One region of the Neorhizobium sp. P12A genome, then DNA from elsewhere that is predicted to be linked to it. Evidence: predicted binding sites of a transcription regulator. Region 1 holds the regulator's gene; each other region holds the start of a gene.
What was found. Region 1 encodes LexA, which represses DNA repair genes until DNA is damaged. Its sites were predicted from a motif close to TGTTCNNNNTGTGTTCNG; they were not measured.

Region 1 (5,687 bases):
CTGCCTTCTCGACGCCCTTGCCATGGTAGCGGCTGCCGCCGTCACGGATTTCAACGGCTTCGTGCGCGCCGGTGGAAGCGCCCGACGGAACGGCCGCACGGCCCATGCTGCCGTCTTCGAGATAGACGTCGACTTCGACAGTCGGGTTGCCACGGCTGTCGAGAATCTCGCGGGCGATGATGTCGGTAATTGCGGTCATGGTTTCTTCCTGCTCGCTGGGTGATAAATCGATTGAAATCTCATAATCGAAGGCCGGGAAATTACAATGCCGCTCCGGCCGCCGATTGGAGAAACATATATAGCCGCCTAACCCAAGATCATGTCAGCCTTTTGAAGCGGCCGAAAGAATCAGGATTTGGCGATGGCGTCGAAGGCCAGAAGCTTCTCAAGAAGCCGCGGCATGTCCTTCAGATGCACCATGTTCGGGCCGTCGGACGGCGCATGGTCCGGATCCTCATGGGTTTCGATGAAGACGCCCGCGACGCCGACAGCGACAGCCGCACGCGCCAGCGTTTCCACGAATTCACGCTGGCCGCCAGTCGAACCGCCCTGCCCGCCCGGCTGCTGGACCGAATGCGTTGCGTCGAAAATGACCGGCGCGCCCATGGCCGCCATGATCGGCAGCGAGCGCATGTCGGAAACGAGGGTATTGTAGCCGAAGGAGGCGCCGCGCTCGCACAGAAGCACGTTCGGATTGCCGCTGTCATTCAGCTTGGCAAGCACATTCTTCATGTCCCAGGGCGCAAGGAACTGGCCCTTCTTGACGTTGATCACACGGCCAGTCTTGGCGGCCGCGATCAGGAGATCGGTCTGGCGCGAGAGGAAGGCCGGGATCTGCAGCACGTCGACGACCTTTCCGACAATCGCGCACTGCTCTTCCGTGTGAACGTCAGTCAGGACAGGAAAGCCAAATTCCTTCTTGAGATCGGCGAAGACTTCCAGAGACTTCTCAAGCCCCATGCCACGCTGGCCGGAAAGCGAGGTGCGGTTGGCCTTGTCGAAAGACGATTTGTAGACGAGCCCGATACCAAGCTTGGCACAAAGCTCCTTCAGCACGCCCGCAATCATGAAGGCATGGTCGCGGCTCTCCATCTGACAGGGGCCAGCGATCAGCGACAGCTTGCCGCTGTTTGAAAACGTGACTTTCGATGCGCCTTCGCCGGCGACGACTGCGGAATTGGTCGGATTGCTCATTGTGTCTCCTCGAAGGCAAACAGGGCGCCCTGCCCGGGTGCTGCCCTTACCAAGATACGGTGGTTCTTATGCGTGTAGCTCACGCCGTTACCAGCCAAATGCGCCGCTGTCACGGAAAGATCGCGCGTGCGGAATAGGATTGCCCCCGCACGCAGCCCGGAATCATAGGAGGGAACGGGAAGATCGTAGAACGCTTCCATACCCTGCGGCGTCAGCACCGCGATGCGGGCGTTTGCCGCTTCGATCATCAGGCCGAAGGATTGCTGCGTGATTTTCGGACCGTTTGCGACCTTGTCGAAAAATTCGGCGAAGGCAGCCGGCTCCGGCGTCGATAGCGCCACCTCTATCAACCCGACAGCACCGTTCGCATGCCTCTCGAGAGCATCGCGATCGGTTGGGAACGGATTGATGCGCTCGCAGCAGAAAGAAAAGAAATCAGGGGAGCGCAGATCGGCGGCAAACGCCAACCGGAAGCCGGCGGTCGATTTCGAACCGTCCGGCATCTGCATCGGTCGCGTGAACTCCAGCATTCGGCCGGCAGATATGGCATGGGCGCGCAGCCGTTCATCGTCTGCTGCCGCGTCCGGGGTTCCGAAGACCACGGCAGAAAAACCGTCCTCGCCCTGACGGAACCTGTATGCTTGATCACGAGCGGTAAAGACATTCCCCTCAAGCGTCGCGCTCTCGCATTCCTCTCTGCTCGCAACACCCAGCGGCTCCAGATAAGTCTTGTCCGCGAGGAAGATGCAGGCATTCTCGGTGCCAAAGGGATGCCGGGCATCGGCCGCAACTGTAAAGCCGAGCTTGCCCAGTCTTTCGCGCGCCGACGCGATCTTGAAGGTCGGAAGGACCAGGTGGTCGAGCGGATACGGCAATGGCTTCATCGAATTATCCCCTTACCCTGCCGATGGTTTGCACCTTTCGGTCAAGCAATTCAAGCGGGATGGTAGACCGAACAAGCGTCAAAACGGCGCCCACCCAGCTAAACATTAGAGAAAGTTTGCTCTTTCGCGGAAACTTCACGAAAATTTAGGGACTTGCGGAACACATATGGAACATATAGTGTCTGTTCTGTATTTGTTTCACATATCGGGGTCGATGACGATGTTGACACGCAAGCAGCAGGAACTGCTTCTATTCATTCATGAGCGGATGAAGGAATCCGGCGTTCCACCGTCATTCGACGAGATGAAAGATGCGCTGGATCTCGCCTCCAAATCAGGCATTCACCGGCTGATTACAGCTCTTGAGGAGCGCGGTTTCATTCGCCGCCTCCCGAACCGAGCGCGTGCGCTCGAAGTGATCAAATTGCCCGAAGCATATAACCCTCCTTCGCAGATACGCCGGGGCTTTTCGCCCAGTGTCATCGAGGGGAGCCTTGGAAAACCGCAGCCCGTTGCGGCAGCTCCAACGAAGCCGGCTAATGATGATTCGGGCAACTCGGTTTCCGTGCCTGTCATGGGGCGAATCGCTGCCGGTGTGCCGATTTCCGCTATTCAGAACAATACCCACGACATCGTCGTTCCTGCCGATATGCTGAGCTCCGGCGAGCACTATGCGCTGGAAGTCAAAGGCGATTCGATGATCGAGGCGGGCATTTTCGACGGCGATACGGTCATCATCCGAAACGTGACGACCGCCAATCCCGGAGATATCGTCGTCGCTCTCGTCGATGACGAAGAAGCCACGCTCAAGCGCTTCCGCCGCAAGGGCGCTTCGATTGCGCTCGAAGCAGCAAACCCGGCTTACGAAACCCGCATTTTCGGACCGGATCGCGTCAAGGTGCAGGGCAAACTGGTAGGGCTCATCCGTCGCTATCACTGAGCGATGATATGTCCCGGCTCGTGACAAAGGTGTTGGAGCGCCAATCATAAGCCCGGTGGCGGTTCCAGGCGCGTTGAACGCCTTGAAACGCGGTTATTATTTCGGGTTTTTCGGATGCCAGATCGATCTCGACCGAGCCGGAGCGCCTGAGGGTCGCGCCGGTGAACAACTGTGCACCAGAACGGCAGATGTTGAGACGCAGCCGCACCGGTATCACGACAAGGTCGGCAATATCGCAGGCCGGGCCGAGATAGGCGGCGTTATCGATCGTCAGCAGGATCCTTCCATTGTCCAGGATTGCGGCGCACCAATCCTTGCGGTGGCAGGCAAATCCTCCTTCGGGAACGGTATCCAGAGCGGCTGCCATGGCATCGCGCAGGATTTTCTGCTGATTGAAATCCAGCCTGAGAGGCGGCCCTGTTTTGGCCTTGCGGGTTGGTGTCGTATCGTCCGCAGGCAGCATTTTCGGCGGTTGCTGATCGAAGAGCGCAAGCGCTTGCTGCCACTGTCCGAAAATAAAGTCTGGCGGCCGCTCGCGATTGGGTTCGAGCTTTCCGTTGCGTAGCAGAGCGACGAGTTCGCCGTCCTCGGAGATCAGGACTTCCGTCTTGGGAGTCTCAGGTGTCAGAGCGGCGATTGCGATCGATGCCGCAATCAAGACGGCACCGGCATGGCGCAACTTCGTTCTTAGCATCGTCATCAGCAAAAAGCCGGCAACGATGGTTGGAAAGAGCCAGAGCGGTAGCCGGGCAAATGGAATATTGCCGCCCCACGCGGCAACCGTCTTGGCGATGGCGGTTACGGCGTCGAGCCCCACGCCTGTCACCTGCCAGGGATAATAGTCGAGCCCGAAGGGCATGAGCAGCACGGCGAGCATCCCGACTGGCATGACCACGAAGGACACGACGGGCATGGCGGCGAGATTGGCAACAAGACCATATGTCGCCAGGCGGTGAAAATGCTCGATCGAGAAGATAGCCGTCGACAGGCCGCCGACGAAGGATGTCGATGCAATACCCCCGAAGAAGCGAAACACCACAGCCAGCGGGCTGAATATCCGTAGCCTCAGCAGCCCTCCCTCACGGCTTGGCCGCCGCTGCCAGAGCGAATAGCCAGAGACGAGGGCAAGCGTTGCGGCAAAAGACATCTGGAAGCTCGGGCCAAGTGCCTCGGAGGGCGACAATATCAGAATCGCGATTGCCGAGAGGGCCACGTTCCTTAGACTGAGCGAGGGCCTGTCGAACAGGACGGCGACCAGCATGATCGCCATCATCACGAAGGCGCGCTCTGCCGAGACACCGAAGCCGGAAATCATATAGTAGGCCGTCACCGTCACCAGCGCCCCGAAAGCTGCAATCTTCTTGGTGGGCCATGCTTGTGCGGCGCCGGGAAAGAGACTGAAGAGATAGCGCAGGCCGACATAGAAGATGCCGGCCGACAGCGCCATGTTGAGGCCTGAAATGGCAATGATGTCGGCGAGGCCAGAGACACGCAGGGCCTCCGTCGTCTCATCCGAAATCGCGCGTCTCTCGTCGGTGACGAGCGAAGCCGCAAAGGCGCCGGTATCGCCCGGCAAGATTGTCCTGATGCGATCGCCGATACCGCTGCGGAATTTCGTCAGCCAGATATCTGCCCTGCCGATAAACGATCCATCATCCGTAGCATCACCGGCCGGCGACATCAGTTTCGGCAGACCGTAGAAGTAGCCATTGGCACCAATGCCGTCGAAGAAGGCGCCGAAAGCAAAATCATGTAGGCCGGGCAGAGCCGGGCCTGCCGGTGGCGTCAGGCGCGCCCTGCCCTGAATGATATCGCCGAGTTCGAAAGGCTGCTCCTGCCCGCGGACAAAGGCGGTCACCATTCCCGGCGCCCTGCCAAGCGCGGGCGCCTGGGTCGATTGCAGCTTGAGAACATAGCGCCACCGACCGCGAGCATCGGCTTCGCGTTCTTCAATGCGGCCGGTGACGGTCGTTGTCACTGGCGTATCGAGCATGACGGTTGCGGCGCGCCAGGTCTGCCATTGCGCGAGCAGCATGCCGAACAGAAGGAGAGCAGCGGCAAGAAGCAGATGACGCGCCACTGGCCCGGCTTCACGTCTGAGCAGGAGTGCTGCAACAGAGATTGCAAAGGCCGCCGATATTGCGGCGAGCGGCGGATCCGTATCCAGCTCAAACCAGATGATGGCACCCGCCCCCATGTAGACAGGCGCGAAAAGGACGGCACGACCATATTGCGCCTCCTCCTGCGCCATGCGCTGAACGGCATGTCGTGCCGTTCGCGTCATTAAACGCAGGCGTGCCGGGAAGCCGATCCGGTCCTGGGTTCTTGCCGACTCAGTCGTCCGGACGCCGATATCGGCGATGGAGCTTGGGGAACGCTCTCTGATCGCAAATAAATTTCGATTTTTCGCCCGTCGATCCGGCGCTTCCAATTCCGACATCGAACATACGCCCCAGAGCCCTAACCCCTTGAATTCTGCAACCTTCGATCGAGAAACTCAATTAAAATCGATTAGACTCCCGATAAAATACTGACCGTTTCACCCTTCGTTTGCAGGGGTGTCAGGAGACGGGTCGAAGGCCGGGAAAGCGTTGCCCAAAAGTTGATACTGCAATGCACAAATAGGGGTCAGAGTAACTTGGCATTCACTTCGGGATCATATAGCTAAT
Region 2 (5,687 bases), on a different contig from region 1:
TCGTCGCCCGATGCGCCCGCATCCACAAACGCCCTACGGATCGCGTCGAAGGTGGAACCGCCGTTCGGCTCCATGTCTGCGTGAGTCGCGATCATGCCCTTTCGCAAAAGGTTCTTTGCCTCATCCGAAAGGCTGTTGCCGTTCTTCTCGGCGAGCTCGGCAATATCGAGCTTCATTGCTTCCGGCACATTGCGGATCAGAAGATCACCCATAAGCACCTCCTATTTTGATATCAGCGATATCATAGGGATGGCAGGCGGCATTTTCAACCGCCGACTCAGAGCGCCTTGGTCTTGGCCGCCTTGGTGAACTTCTTGATCACCATTTCCCGCTTCAGCCGCGAGATATAGTCGATGAAGAGAACGCCGTTCAGGTGGTCGATCTCGTGCTGCAAGCAGGTGGCGAGCAGGCCATCGGCATCGACCAGCTGTTCCTTGCCGTCGCGGTCCAGATACTTGACCTTTACCGTCGCCGGCCGCTCGACTTCGGCATAATAATCCGGGATCGACAGGCAGCCCTCTTCATAGACCGAACGCTCGTCCGAAGAGGTAAGGATTTCCGGATTGATGAAGACGAGCGGCTGCTTTTCCTCGCCCTCGCGGGCAACATCGATAACCAGCATGCGGCGGGGTACGCCGATCTGGATGGCGGCCAGCCCGATACCAGGGGCATCGTACATGGTTTCAAGCATGTCGTCGGCAAGGCGCTTGATATCAACGTCCACGCGCTCAATCGGAGTGGACGCTTGGCGCAGCAGGGGATCGGGCAGAATGATAAGAGGCTTGATCGTCATGAAGTCTCCCATAACGCATCTTGTTACGGGAGGGAATTATCAACTTGGCGGGCAAAGTGTTTTTTGCCGAAAGCCGCGCTCAGGCTGCGCGGCGGTCCGTGACCGGCTCGATCGCTTTCCCGTCGAGGCGCGTTGCAAAGCCGCTCAGCAGGTCGATCAGATTGTCCACTTCGGTACGGAGTTGCTTCGTCTCGGCCGAGGTACGCTCGACCATGGCCGCGTTCTGCTGGGTGATGGTGTCCATGTTGCGGATGGCGACACTGACCTCGCTGACGCCCAGCGCCTGATCCTTGGCGGCTGATGCAATGTCCGCGACGAAGCGGTTGATGCCGTCGATGCGGCTGATCATGTCGGTCAGCGCCGTGCCAGTATTCGAGACGATATCGACGCCCGCATCGACCTGCGCGGAGCTCTGGGAGATCAAGTTCTTGATCTCCTTGGCTGCTTCGGCCGAGCGTTGCGCCAGCTGGCGAACTTCCTGCGCGACCACGGCAAAGCCCTTGCCCGCATCCCCCGCACGTGCTGCCTCGACGCCGGCATTCAGCGCCAGAAGGTTGGTCTGGAAGGCGATCTCGTCGATGACGCCGATGATCTTGGAGATTTCGGTCGAGGATTTTTCGATCTCGGCCATGGCGGAAACCGCGCTGGTGACCAGTTCGCCCGAGCTCTTTGCCTGATGCTGGGTGTCGCTGACGGCAGCCGAGGCCTTCTGAGCGTTCGCAGCCGTCTGGCCGACGCTGACCGAAAGCTGCTGCAGGGCCGCCGAGCTTTCCTCGACGCCTGCCGCCTGCTGCGCGGTGCGCATGGCAAGATCATCAGTTGCCTTGGTAATCGTGTCAGTGCCGCTCATGATGCCGTCGGAGCGCTTGCGCACCGAGACGATGGAGTGACGCAGTGACGCAACGGCGTTGTTGTAGTCTGCCGCCATCTGGCGGAAGTTGCCCGGCAGGTCCTCCGGCAGCGTCGCTTCCAGATTTCCCTTCGACAGAGCGTCTAGGCCGCGACGCAGATGGTCCATGGCGATCTGCTGGTCGGCCTCGGCCCGGGCACGTTCTGCCTCAAGCGCCTGGCGCTTCTCCTCGATGGCCTGAAGGTAGACGGAGATCGAATAGTCGATGTCAAGTAGAGAGGCCTTGATCACGGCGGAGAGCTTCTCGCCCAGTGCCTTGGCGTGCTGCCTGCCGAACATGAAGGGCCATTGCTTCTCCATGACGCCCTTGACCAGTTCCGACATGACCAGCGCATAGCCGCCGATATACCAGCGGGGCTCAAGGCCGATACGGGCATGGGTCTTGCCGACAGTCGTAACGCCGGAGACATAGGTCTGATCGAAATTGCCGTTCGAAAGATTGCCCCAATGGCCCTGTTGCGCCTTTTTCGCCCCAGCCATATGCGACTTGTCGCGGAAGAAATGGGAAACGGCAGGCGTCCGGCCCATCTTGTCGTAGAACTTGTCGAGAGCACCGCCCAACAAGCCGGTCAACGTGGGGCGCAGATCGCGAAGGGTCCGGCGCGTCGCCTCGTCCATCTCAATGAAATCCAGGCGTTCTTTCAGCGCGGTCTCTGATGTCTCGGACTTCATTGTCAAATCTCTATTCTGGTAAACGCGGGGCCCGAATGGGTGGCGAACGAAGAAAATGTCATTTGGCAATACACTTCTGCGAATATCGTTGATCATTGGTTAAGTAGCCTCTCAAAAAGTGAAGTTCGGTAAGTATCTCTCGCTCCGGTAACTTTGTTCACGTTTTGATCTGGATATTGTGATTTATTTTGTTATGCTCGCGCCATGAACCCTGCGAACGCTCCTGCCGAAACCATCCTCATTCTTGGCCATGCCGTTCCGATGACGACATTGCTCGTCTCGGCTGGCGCTCTCGCCCTTTGCGTGGCGGTCTTAATCTTTTGTGCCGCGACTGTCAGGCGGCGATCGCAGGAGGCGGCGGATCGCGCCGCAGACAGCGAGAGGGGAATGGCGGAGCTGCTGCGGGTCCAGGCCGAGATGCAGGGCCGGCTTGCCACCATGGCCGAGGTGTTCGGATCGAGGCAGGCGGAACTCAACCAATCGATAGGCCAGCGGCTCGACGGAATGACGCAGCGGATGAACGCCACCATCGGCGAACAGACGCGGACGACCCATGAAAACCTGAGGCGGCTGCAGGAGCGTCTTGCCGTCATCGATGCCGCCCAGACCAATATCCAGTCTTTGGCGAAGGATGTGGTCGGGCTTCAGGCGATCCTGTCCAACAAGCAGACCCGCGGCGCCTTCGGCCAGTCGCGCATGGAGACGATCGTTGCGGACGGACTGCCGATGGGCGCTTATACCTTTCAACAGACACTTTCGAACGGATCGCGCCCGGATTGCACGATCCAGATGCCGAACGGCCTGCCGCCACTGGTCATCGACGCGAAATTTCCGTTGGAGGCGTGGAATGCCATCCGAGACGCCGGCGGTCCCGAGCAGGCCAAGGCGGCGGCCCAGCAATTCCGGCGCGACATGGATGTCCATATCCGTGATGTGTCGGAGAAATACCTGATCCAGGGCGAGACGCAGGACACGGCTTTCCTCTTCGTGCCATCGGAATCGATCTTCGCCGAAATCCACGAGAATTTCGAAACGATCGTGCAAAAGGCGCATCGGGCGCGGATCGTCATCGTTTCGCCGTCGCTGCTGATGCTGTCGATCCAGGTCATCCAGTCCGTTCTCAAGGATCAGCGGATGCGCGAGCAGGCGCATCTGATCCAGGGCGAAGTGGCGCATCTGATGGACGACCTTTCCCGGCTCGACGAGCGGGTCCGCAAGCTGCAGGGGCATTTCGCCATGGCACAGAAGGATGTCGACATGATCGTCACATCAGCGGACAAACTGACGCGCCGTGGCCAGAGGATCGAGGCGCTGGAATTCGAAGCCGGTCCGAAATCGGAAACCGTGGCCGAGGCGCCGAAGACTGTGGAGAGCCGGACGGGACTTCTGAAGCTTCGGGTGGTTGACGAGGACTGACCGCTTCAGGCAGTGTCGCGCCAAAATCAGTTAGGGCGGACCCATTCCATGATCACTGTTTTCGGCTCCATCAATATGGACCTTATCGCCACCACCGAGCGCCTGCCGAAGCCCGGCGAGACCGTTGCCGGCAACGGCTTCTCGACGGCAGCCGGCGGCAAAGGCGCCAACCAGGCGCTCGCCGCCCGCCGCGCCGGTTCGTCGGTGCGCATGTCCGGAGCCGTCGGTCAGGATGGATTTGCGAGCCCCGCCCTTGAATTGCTGGATGGCGCCGGAACCGACCTTTCCGCCGTCAAGCGTGTGTCGGAGCCAACAGGTACGGCGCTCATCCTCGTCGGTGGCGACGGAGAAAACATGATCGCGGTCGTCCCGGGCGCAAATGGAACGGTGACATCAGCGGATGCCACGGCGGCCGTCGCAGCGCTTCAGCCTGAAGATACTCTCATGCTTCAGCTTGAAATCCCCGTCGCTGCCGTCGAGCAGGCGCTGTCGGAAGCGAAGGCGAAGGGTGTTACGACGATCCTCAATCTCGCGCCACTCATTCCCGACGCGCCCCGCCTCGGTCGGCTGGCCGACATCGTGATCGCCAACGAGACCGAGTTCGAACGGCTGGCGGCGCAAGAAGGCATGACTGCTGCTGATCGCGAAGAGGCGCTCAAGCGGCTGCACGGCGAGACCGGCCAGACCTTGATCGTGACACTCGGCGGCGACGGCGTCATCGCCATTCGCGACGGCCACATCTCCAGGGCAAAGGGGCTCGTCATCGAACCCGTCGATACGGTCGGGGCAGGCGATACGTTCTGCGGCTATTTCGCAGCCAGCCTCGACGACGGACTGGAGTTCGAGGCAGCGCTCCGTCGCGCCGCCGTTGCCGGATCGCTTGCCTGCCTGAAGGCGGGCGCGCAGCCGTCGATTCCTGTCGCATCCGAAGTCGCCGCCAAGCTCTGAGACGGCCCCAAGGTCGCGGTTGAAACAGGATGCGTCGCATTGAGCGAAACGCCGGTTTTCCGGCGTTTCCGAGCGTTCAATAAAGGTGCAATTAATCAAATTTTTGCGGTTGTGGACCATATTTGGTGCAGCCTGCGGCACCTATCATCGTGCTGACGGATCCCCCGGCGATCCCATGATGGGATCCTCCTGTACCGACCTTGCCCGCGGATAATGTCATCCGAAGCATCGTTTTCTCGAGGGAATGATGTCCATCTTCCGTATGAAGTCGCTCGCGGCCAAGCTCATCTTGGTGACCGGTGTCGCGATTGCGCTCGTGCTTTTCATCTCGAATTTCTATTTGATCTCTCAAACACGCGACCGTGTGCAGACCCTGACCATGGATCAGGCGAATTCGGAAGCCAAGTCGATCTCCAACGAGATCGCCGCCAATATCGGCGAACTCGCCAGCGCCGCCCGCTCGATGGCCGGCATTGTCGGCCGCGCACATGCCGGACATAATCTCGATCGCAAGGGCATCATCAACATCCTCAAGGCAAATGTTGAGCAGAATGCCTTCGCCTTCGGCAGCTGGTTCTGCGAACAGCTTGGCACCTTCGACGGCAAGACGATGGAACTGGCCAACAACAAGGATCAAGGCGTAAACGAGAAGGGTGCCTTCACGCCCTACTGGTCGAAGACCAAGGATGGCGGCATCCAGTTCTCCACCTTCGACAACGACTATACGGCTGAATGGTGGAAGCTCGCCGCCGACAGCGGTAAGGGCGCCATCACTGCGCCTTATATGGCCGAGGGCACCGACGTTCCGACCCTCATGAGCTCGATCGCCTATCCGGTCCTGTCGAACGGCAAGATGATCGGTGTTGCCGGCGTCGACATCTCGCTCGCCTCGCTTTCGGACAAGCTGCAGAAGCTGCACCCCTTCGGCAGCGGCCGCGTCATGCTGGT
Region 3 (5,687 bases), on a different contig from region 1:
GTCATGACTGCGAGGGCGCGTTCTCTCGGTATGACGCACACCGTTTTTCGCAACGCGTCGGGCCTTTCCGACCCGATGCAGGTGACGACAGCCCGGGACATGGCCATCCTGGCCTCGGCTTTGATCCGCCGCTTTCCGCAGGAATATAAGCTCTTCTCGATGCGGTCGTTTGAATTCCGCGGCAAGCTTATCGCCGGCCACAACCACCTCATGTATCGGTATGGCGGCATGGACGGCATAAAGACGGGCTTCATCAACGCATCAGGATACAATATCGCCAGTTCCGTCAGCACCGGCGGAAAGCGCCTGATCGGCGTGGTCCTCGGCGGCAAGAGTGCGGGCAGCCGCGACAGGCAGATGGCGAGCTTGATGGACCGCTATCTCTCTGTGGCGAGCGGCGGTGGTCCGGCGGGCAAATTCGTGGCCAGCGTCCCCGATGATGCCAAGCGGGCCGTCGTGCCGGCATCGCTTGTCGGAAATCCCTGATCAGCTCCAGAACGACGAGCAGGCACCAATAGAAAAAGCGCCGAGATTGCCCGGCGCTTTCTGAGTTGTGAATATGTGTCTAAGCCAGTGACCGGCTTTAATCGGCCAGCGCGACAGCGATCTCGGCTGCAAGCCGGGCGTTGTTCTCGACGAGTGCGATATTGGTCTTCAGGCTGCGGCCCTCGGTAATATCGAAAATCGTGCTGAGCAGGTAAGGAGTGACGGCCTTGCCGGTGATCTCGTCGCGTTCGGCGCTGTCGAGCGCGCGTTCGATGTAGATTTCCATTTCTTCGCGCGGGATTTCGTCGGCTTCCGGCACCGGATTGGCAATCAGCATGCCGCCGTCGATGCCCAGCTGTTCGCGGGTCTTCTGGAAATTGGCGATCGCGGCCGGGCTGTTCAGCGACAGCGGGCTCTTCAGGCCGGAGACGCGCGACCAGAAGGCGGGAAATTCTGTGCTGCCGAAGGTAACGACGGGTACGCCGCGGGTTTCAAGCACTTCCAGCGTCTTTGGAATATCGAGGATCGCCTTGGCGCCGGCGCAGACGACGATAACGGGCGTGCGGGCCAGTTCTTCGAGGTCGGCAGAAATGTCGAAGCTGTCCTCGGCGCCGCGATGGACGCCGCCGATGCCGCCTGTTGCGAAGACATGAACGCCGGCGCGGGCGGCCGCAATCATCGTTGCGGCAACAGTAGTGGCGCCGGTGCGGCGCTCGGCAATCGCAAAGGCGAGATCGGCGCGCGATACTTTCATTGCACCCGTGGTCTGGGCAAGCGCCTCCAACTCGTTCGGCTCCAGGCCGATGTGAAGGGTGCCATGGATGACGGCGATGGTTGCGGGAACGGCACCTTCCTCGCGGATGATCGCCTCGACGCTGCGCGCCATTTCGATATTGCCGGGGTAGGGCATGCCATGCGTGATGATGGTGGATTCCAGCGCGACGATCGGGGCGCCGCGATGCTTGGCGGCGGCGACTTCCTTGGAATAGGCGATCGGCAGCAATGGGGAGATGGGCTTGGTCATGGGCGTATCCACTTACTTCGAAAGTTGGGATGAACGTTTAAAAGGGTTTCATGACAACATTTTCGACTGCGGAACAAGAGAAAGCATCGCATTTAAGAGTTCCGGCGATAGATTTTCTGCTGTTGCCAGCGGCGACTGCACGGTTATCGCCGCTGCTGCTGCGCCGTGACGGACCGCCTGTGAAAGGTCGAGGCCGTTCAGCAGGCCGGACAGGATGCCTGCCGCAAACGAATCCCCGGCGCCTGTCACGTCTGCCACATTCTCCACGGTCGGCGGCTGCAGGCTGATGATCTCGTCGGCGGTGAACGCGATTGCCTCGCGCTGGCCGCGCGTTATGACCCCGCCCTTGAGGCCGATGGCCCTGAGGCTCTCGACCCACTGCAGCGGATCCTCCGGCCGGCTCTCCGTCAGCGCAGCCGCCTCCGCCTCGTTCAGGAAGAGATGATCGATGTCGCCGAGGCAAGGCAGCAGCCGGACCACCTTTGCCGGCGATATGGCGATGGCAGCAAGCGGCTTGCCGCAGGAGGCTGCCTTCCGGGCAATGGCAGTCAATGTTTCCGATGGAAGATTGGCATCGCAAAGAACAAGGTCCGCCTCATCGAAGGCATCCCGCACCGCGCGAATCGTCAGCCGACGTGGTCCAAAGAGCTTGTAGAGCTCCATGTCGGCAAGCGCGATGACCAGATTGCCATCGTTTTCTATGATCGCCGTGTAGCTCGGTGTCTTGCGATCGAGAAAGATGAAGGGGCGATCGTCGACTCCGGCCTGCCGTGCTGCCTCGGCGACCATCTCTCCGACCGCATCGCCGCCGCGCGGTGAGATCAGGCGAACGTCAAAGCCGAGACGCGCCAGATTGCGCGCGGCATTGAAGCCACCGCCACCCGGCTCCTCGAACCATGAGCCGGGGTTGCTGGCGCCCGGCGCAGTGTCGCCGAATATGCGTCCGCGCCGATCGATATGGGCGCCGCCGAGCACAAGAATCTTTTTGGTCATGCGGCGCTCTCCAAGGAACCGAAGCGGCGAATCATGCGCGCCCGACGTGCGCAAAATGTGGCGCCTTCCGATGATGCGGAAGCGGGGTAAGTCCTTGCGTCAAAAGCAGAAAACAAATATAGAACACGTCTCATTTTATCTTTTTCTTTCAACTGCTTGGTGCGGCCTTGCGCATCTGGAACAAATCAGGTACAAACTTCGCATCGGCGGCTACATTGCCTAGGCGGCTTCAATAACCTAAAGGTGGATCGGATGTCACAGAATAGTTTGCGGCTCGTAGAGGACAAATCGGTGGATAAAAGCAAGGCACTTGAAGCGGCACTCTCCCAGATAGAGCGGTCGTTCGGCAAGGGCTCGATCATGAAGCTCGGATCGAACGAGAACGTGGTCGAAATCGAAACTGTTTCCACGGGTTCGCTGAGCCTCGATATCGCCCTGGGCATCGGCGGACTGCCCAAGGGACGTATCGTCGAGATCTACGGTCCGGAAAGCTCGGGCAAGACGACGCTTGCGCTGCAGACGATCGCCGAAGCGCAGAAGAAAGGCGGCATCTGCGCCTTCGTCGATGCCGAACATGCGCTCGATCCGGTCTATGCCCGCAAGCTCGGCGTCGATCTGCAGAACCTGCTGATTTCTCAGCCTGACACCGGCGAGCAGGCGCTTGAAATTACCGATACACTGGTGCGCTCCGGTGCAGTCGACGTTCTGGTCGTCGATTCCGTTGCAGCATTGACGCCGCGTGCGGAAATCGAAGGCGAGATGGGCGATAGTTTGCCTGGTCTCCAGGCTCGTCTGATGAGCCAGGCGCTGCGCAAGCTCACCGCCTCGATCTCCAAGTCAAAGACAATGGTGATTTTCATCAACCAGATCCGCATGAAGATTGGCGTGATGTTCGGTTCGCCGGAAACGACGACGGGCGGCAACGCGCTGAAGTTCTATGCTTCCGTTCGCCTCGACATCCGGCGCATCGGCGCCGTCAAGGAGCGCGACGAGGTCATCGGCAACCAGACCCGCGTCAAGGTCGTCAAGAACAAGATGGCGCCTCCGTTCAAGCAGGTCGAATTCGACATCATGTACGGCGAAGGCGTGTCGAAGACTGGCGAACTTGTCGATCTTGGCGTCAAGGCCGGCATCGTCGAGAAATCGGGCGCCTGGTTCTCGTATAACAGTCAGCGCCTTGGGCAGGGCCGCGAGAATGCGAAGCTTTTCCTGCGGGACAATCCGGACCTCGCTCGTGAGATCGAGACGTCGCTGCGCCAGAATGCCGGGCTGATCGCCGACCGTTTCCTCCAGAACGGCGGACCGGATGCCGATGATGGTGATGGTGCCGGCGACATGTAATCTCCAGTAGACGATCTCCTGAAGTCTGTTTCTTTCATTCAAAACCGGTTGCACGTCCTTAAGATGTGCAGCCGGTTTTGTTTGTGCGGCTGGACAGGGCCAAGAGCGGACGATAAAAGCCGATAGATTTGAAGCTTACCTGCCTTTGGCAGCAATGAAGGGCCCACTATGAGCGGTGTGAATGAAATCCGGTCGACCTTCCTCGACTACTTCAAGACGAACGGACACGAGATCGTTCCGTCGAGCCCGCTTGTGCCGCGCAACGATCCGACCCTGATGTTTACCAATGCCGGCATGGTGCAGTTCAAGAACGTCTTCACCGGTCTGGAACAGCGTCCCTACAAGACGGCATCGACTGCGCAGAAATGCGTGCGCGCCGGCGGCAAGCATAACGACCTCGACAATGTCGGCTATACCGCGCGCCATCACACATTCTTCGAAATGCTTGGCAATTTCTCGTTCGGCGACTATTTCAAGGAGCGGGCGATCGAGCTTGCCTGGAACCTGATCACCAAGGAATTCGGCCTCGATGCCAAGCGCCTGCTGGTGACCGTCTACCATACGGATGACGACGCCTTTAACCTTTGGAAGAAGATTGCCGGTCTCTCCGATGACCGCATCATCCGCATCGCGACCAGCGATAATTTCTGGGCCATGGGCGATACCGGCCCCTGCGGCCCGTGCTCGGAAATCTTTTACGATCACGGCGACCAGATTTGGGGCGGCCCTCCCGGCTCGCCGGAAGAGGATGGCGACCGCTTCATCGAGATCTGGAACCTCGTCTTCATGCAGTACGAGCAAGTGACGAAGGAACAGCGCGTCGACCTGCCGCGTCCGTCGATCGACACCGGCATGGGTCTCGAGCGCGTCGCTGCCGTCCTGCAGGGCAAGCACGACAATTATGACATCGACCTCTTCCGCGCGCTGATCGAAGCTTCCGAGGAAGCAACCGGGGTCATGGCGGTCGGCGAGCACCGCGCCAGCCACCGCGTCATCGCCGATCATCTGCGTTCGTCCGCATTCCTCATCGCCGATGGCGTGCTGCCGTCGAACGAAGGCCGTGGCTACGTGCTTCGCCGCATCATGCGCCGCGCCATGCGCCATGCGCAGCTGCTCGGCGCGCGCGATCCATTGATGTACAGGCTGCTGCCGACGCTGGTGCAGGAGATGGGCAGGGCTTATCCCGAACTGGTGCGGGCGGAATCGCTGATTTCCGAGACGCTGAAGCTCGAAGAGAACCGTTTCCACAAGACGCTGGAGCGCGGCCTGTCGCTGCTCTCGGATGCAACGACGACGCTCGGCAAGGGCGATATGCTCGATGGCGAGACGGCATTCAAGCTCTACGACACCTACGGTTTCCCGCTCGATCTGACGCAGGATGCGCTGCGCGAGCGCGGCATCGGCGTCGATATCAGCGGCTTTACCGATGCCATGGAGCGCCAGAAGGCCGAGGCCCGGTCGCATTGGGCCGGTTCCGGCGACAAGGCTGCCGAGACGATCTGGTTCGAGCTCAAGGAAAAGCACGGCGCGTCCGAATTCCTGGGCTATGACACCGAGGTGGCTGAAGGCGTGATCCAGGCAATCGTCAAGGATGGCGTTTCCGTCGACAGCGTCTCGGCCGGCGATGCCGTGCAAGTCGTCATCAACCAGACGCCGTTCTATGCCGAATCCGGTGGCCAGATGGGCGATACCGGCACGATCTACGGCGACAGCGGCGAGCTCAATGTGACCGATACGCAGAAGAAGGGCGAGGGGCTCTTCGTCCATGTCGGCACGGTCGGCGAGGGTTCACTGAAGGTTGGCGATCCCGTTGCGCTGAAGGTCGATCATGCCCGCCGCGGCA

Region 2: DTW90_RS07870 (DNA recombination protein RmuC) is a predicted target of LexA. The motif match lies at 2,530-2,547, and genes of this name have one in related genera.
Region 3: recA (recombinase RecA) is a predicted target of LexA. The motif match lies at 2,612-2,629, and genes of this name have one in related genera.

The regions. Positions count from the first base shown of each region.
Region 1 covers NZ_QOVX01000010.1:93,519-99,205, reverse strand. Annotated here, with positions in the region: gene eno (phosphopyruvate hydratase) at 1-199, opposite strand, end outside; gene kdsA (3-deoxy-8-phosphooctulonate synthase) at 349-1,194, opposite strand; gene DTW90_RS24050 (VOC family protein) at 1,191-2,078, opposite strand; gene lexA (transcriptional repressor LexA) at 2,299-3,018, shown strand; gene DTW90_RS24040 (ComEC/Rec2 family competence protein) at 2,999-5,302, opposite strand.
Region 2 covers NZ_QOVX01000002.1:375,276-380,962, reverse strand. Annotated here, with positions in the region: gene DTW90_RS07885 (plasmid stabilization protein) at 1-212, opposite strand, end outside; gene def (peptide deformylase) at 278-793, opposite strand; gene DTW90_RS07875 (globin-coupled sensor protein) at 873-2,375, opposite strand; gene DTW90_RS07870 (DNA recombination protein RmuC) at 2,637-3,791, shown strand; gene DTW90_RS07865 (ribokinase) at 3,840-4,739, shown strand; gene DTW90_RS07860 (methyl-accepting chemotaxis protein) at 4,987-5,687, shown strand, end outside.
Region 3 covers NZ_QOVX01000006.1:219,952-225,638, reverse strand. Annotated here, with positions in the region: partial or broken gene DTW90_RS19245 (D-alanyl-D-alanine carboxypeptidase family protein) at 1-396, shown strand, start outside; gene DTW90_RS19240 (pseudouridine-5'-phosphate glycosidase) at 584-1,510, opposite strand; gene DTW90_RS19235 (carbohydrate kinase family protein) at 1,559-2,503, opposite strand; gene recA (recombinase RecA) at 2,756-3,844, shown strand; gene alaS (alanine--tRNA ligase) at 4,013-5,687, shown strand, end outside.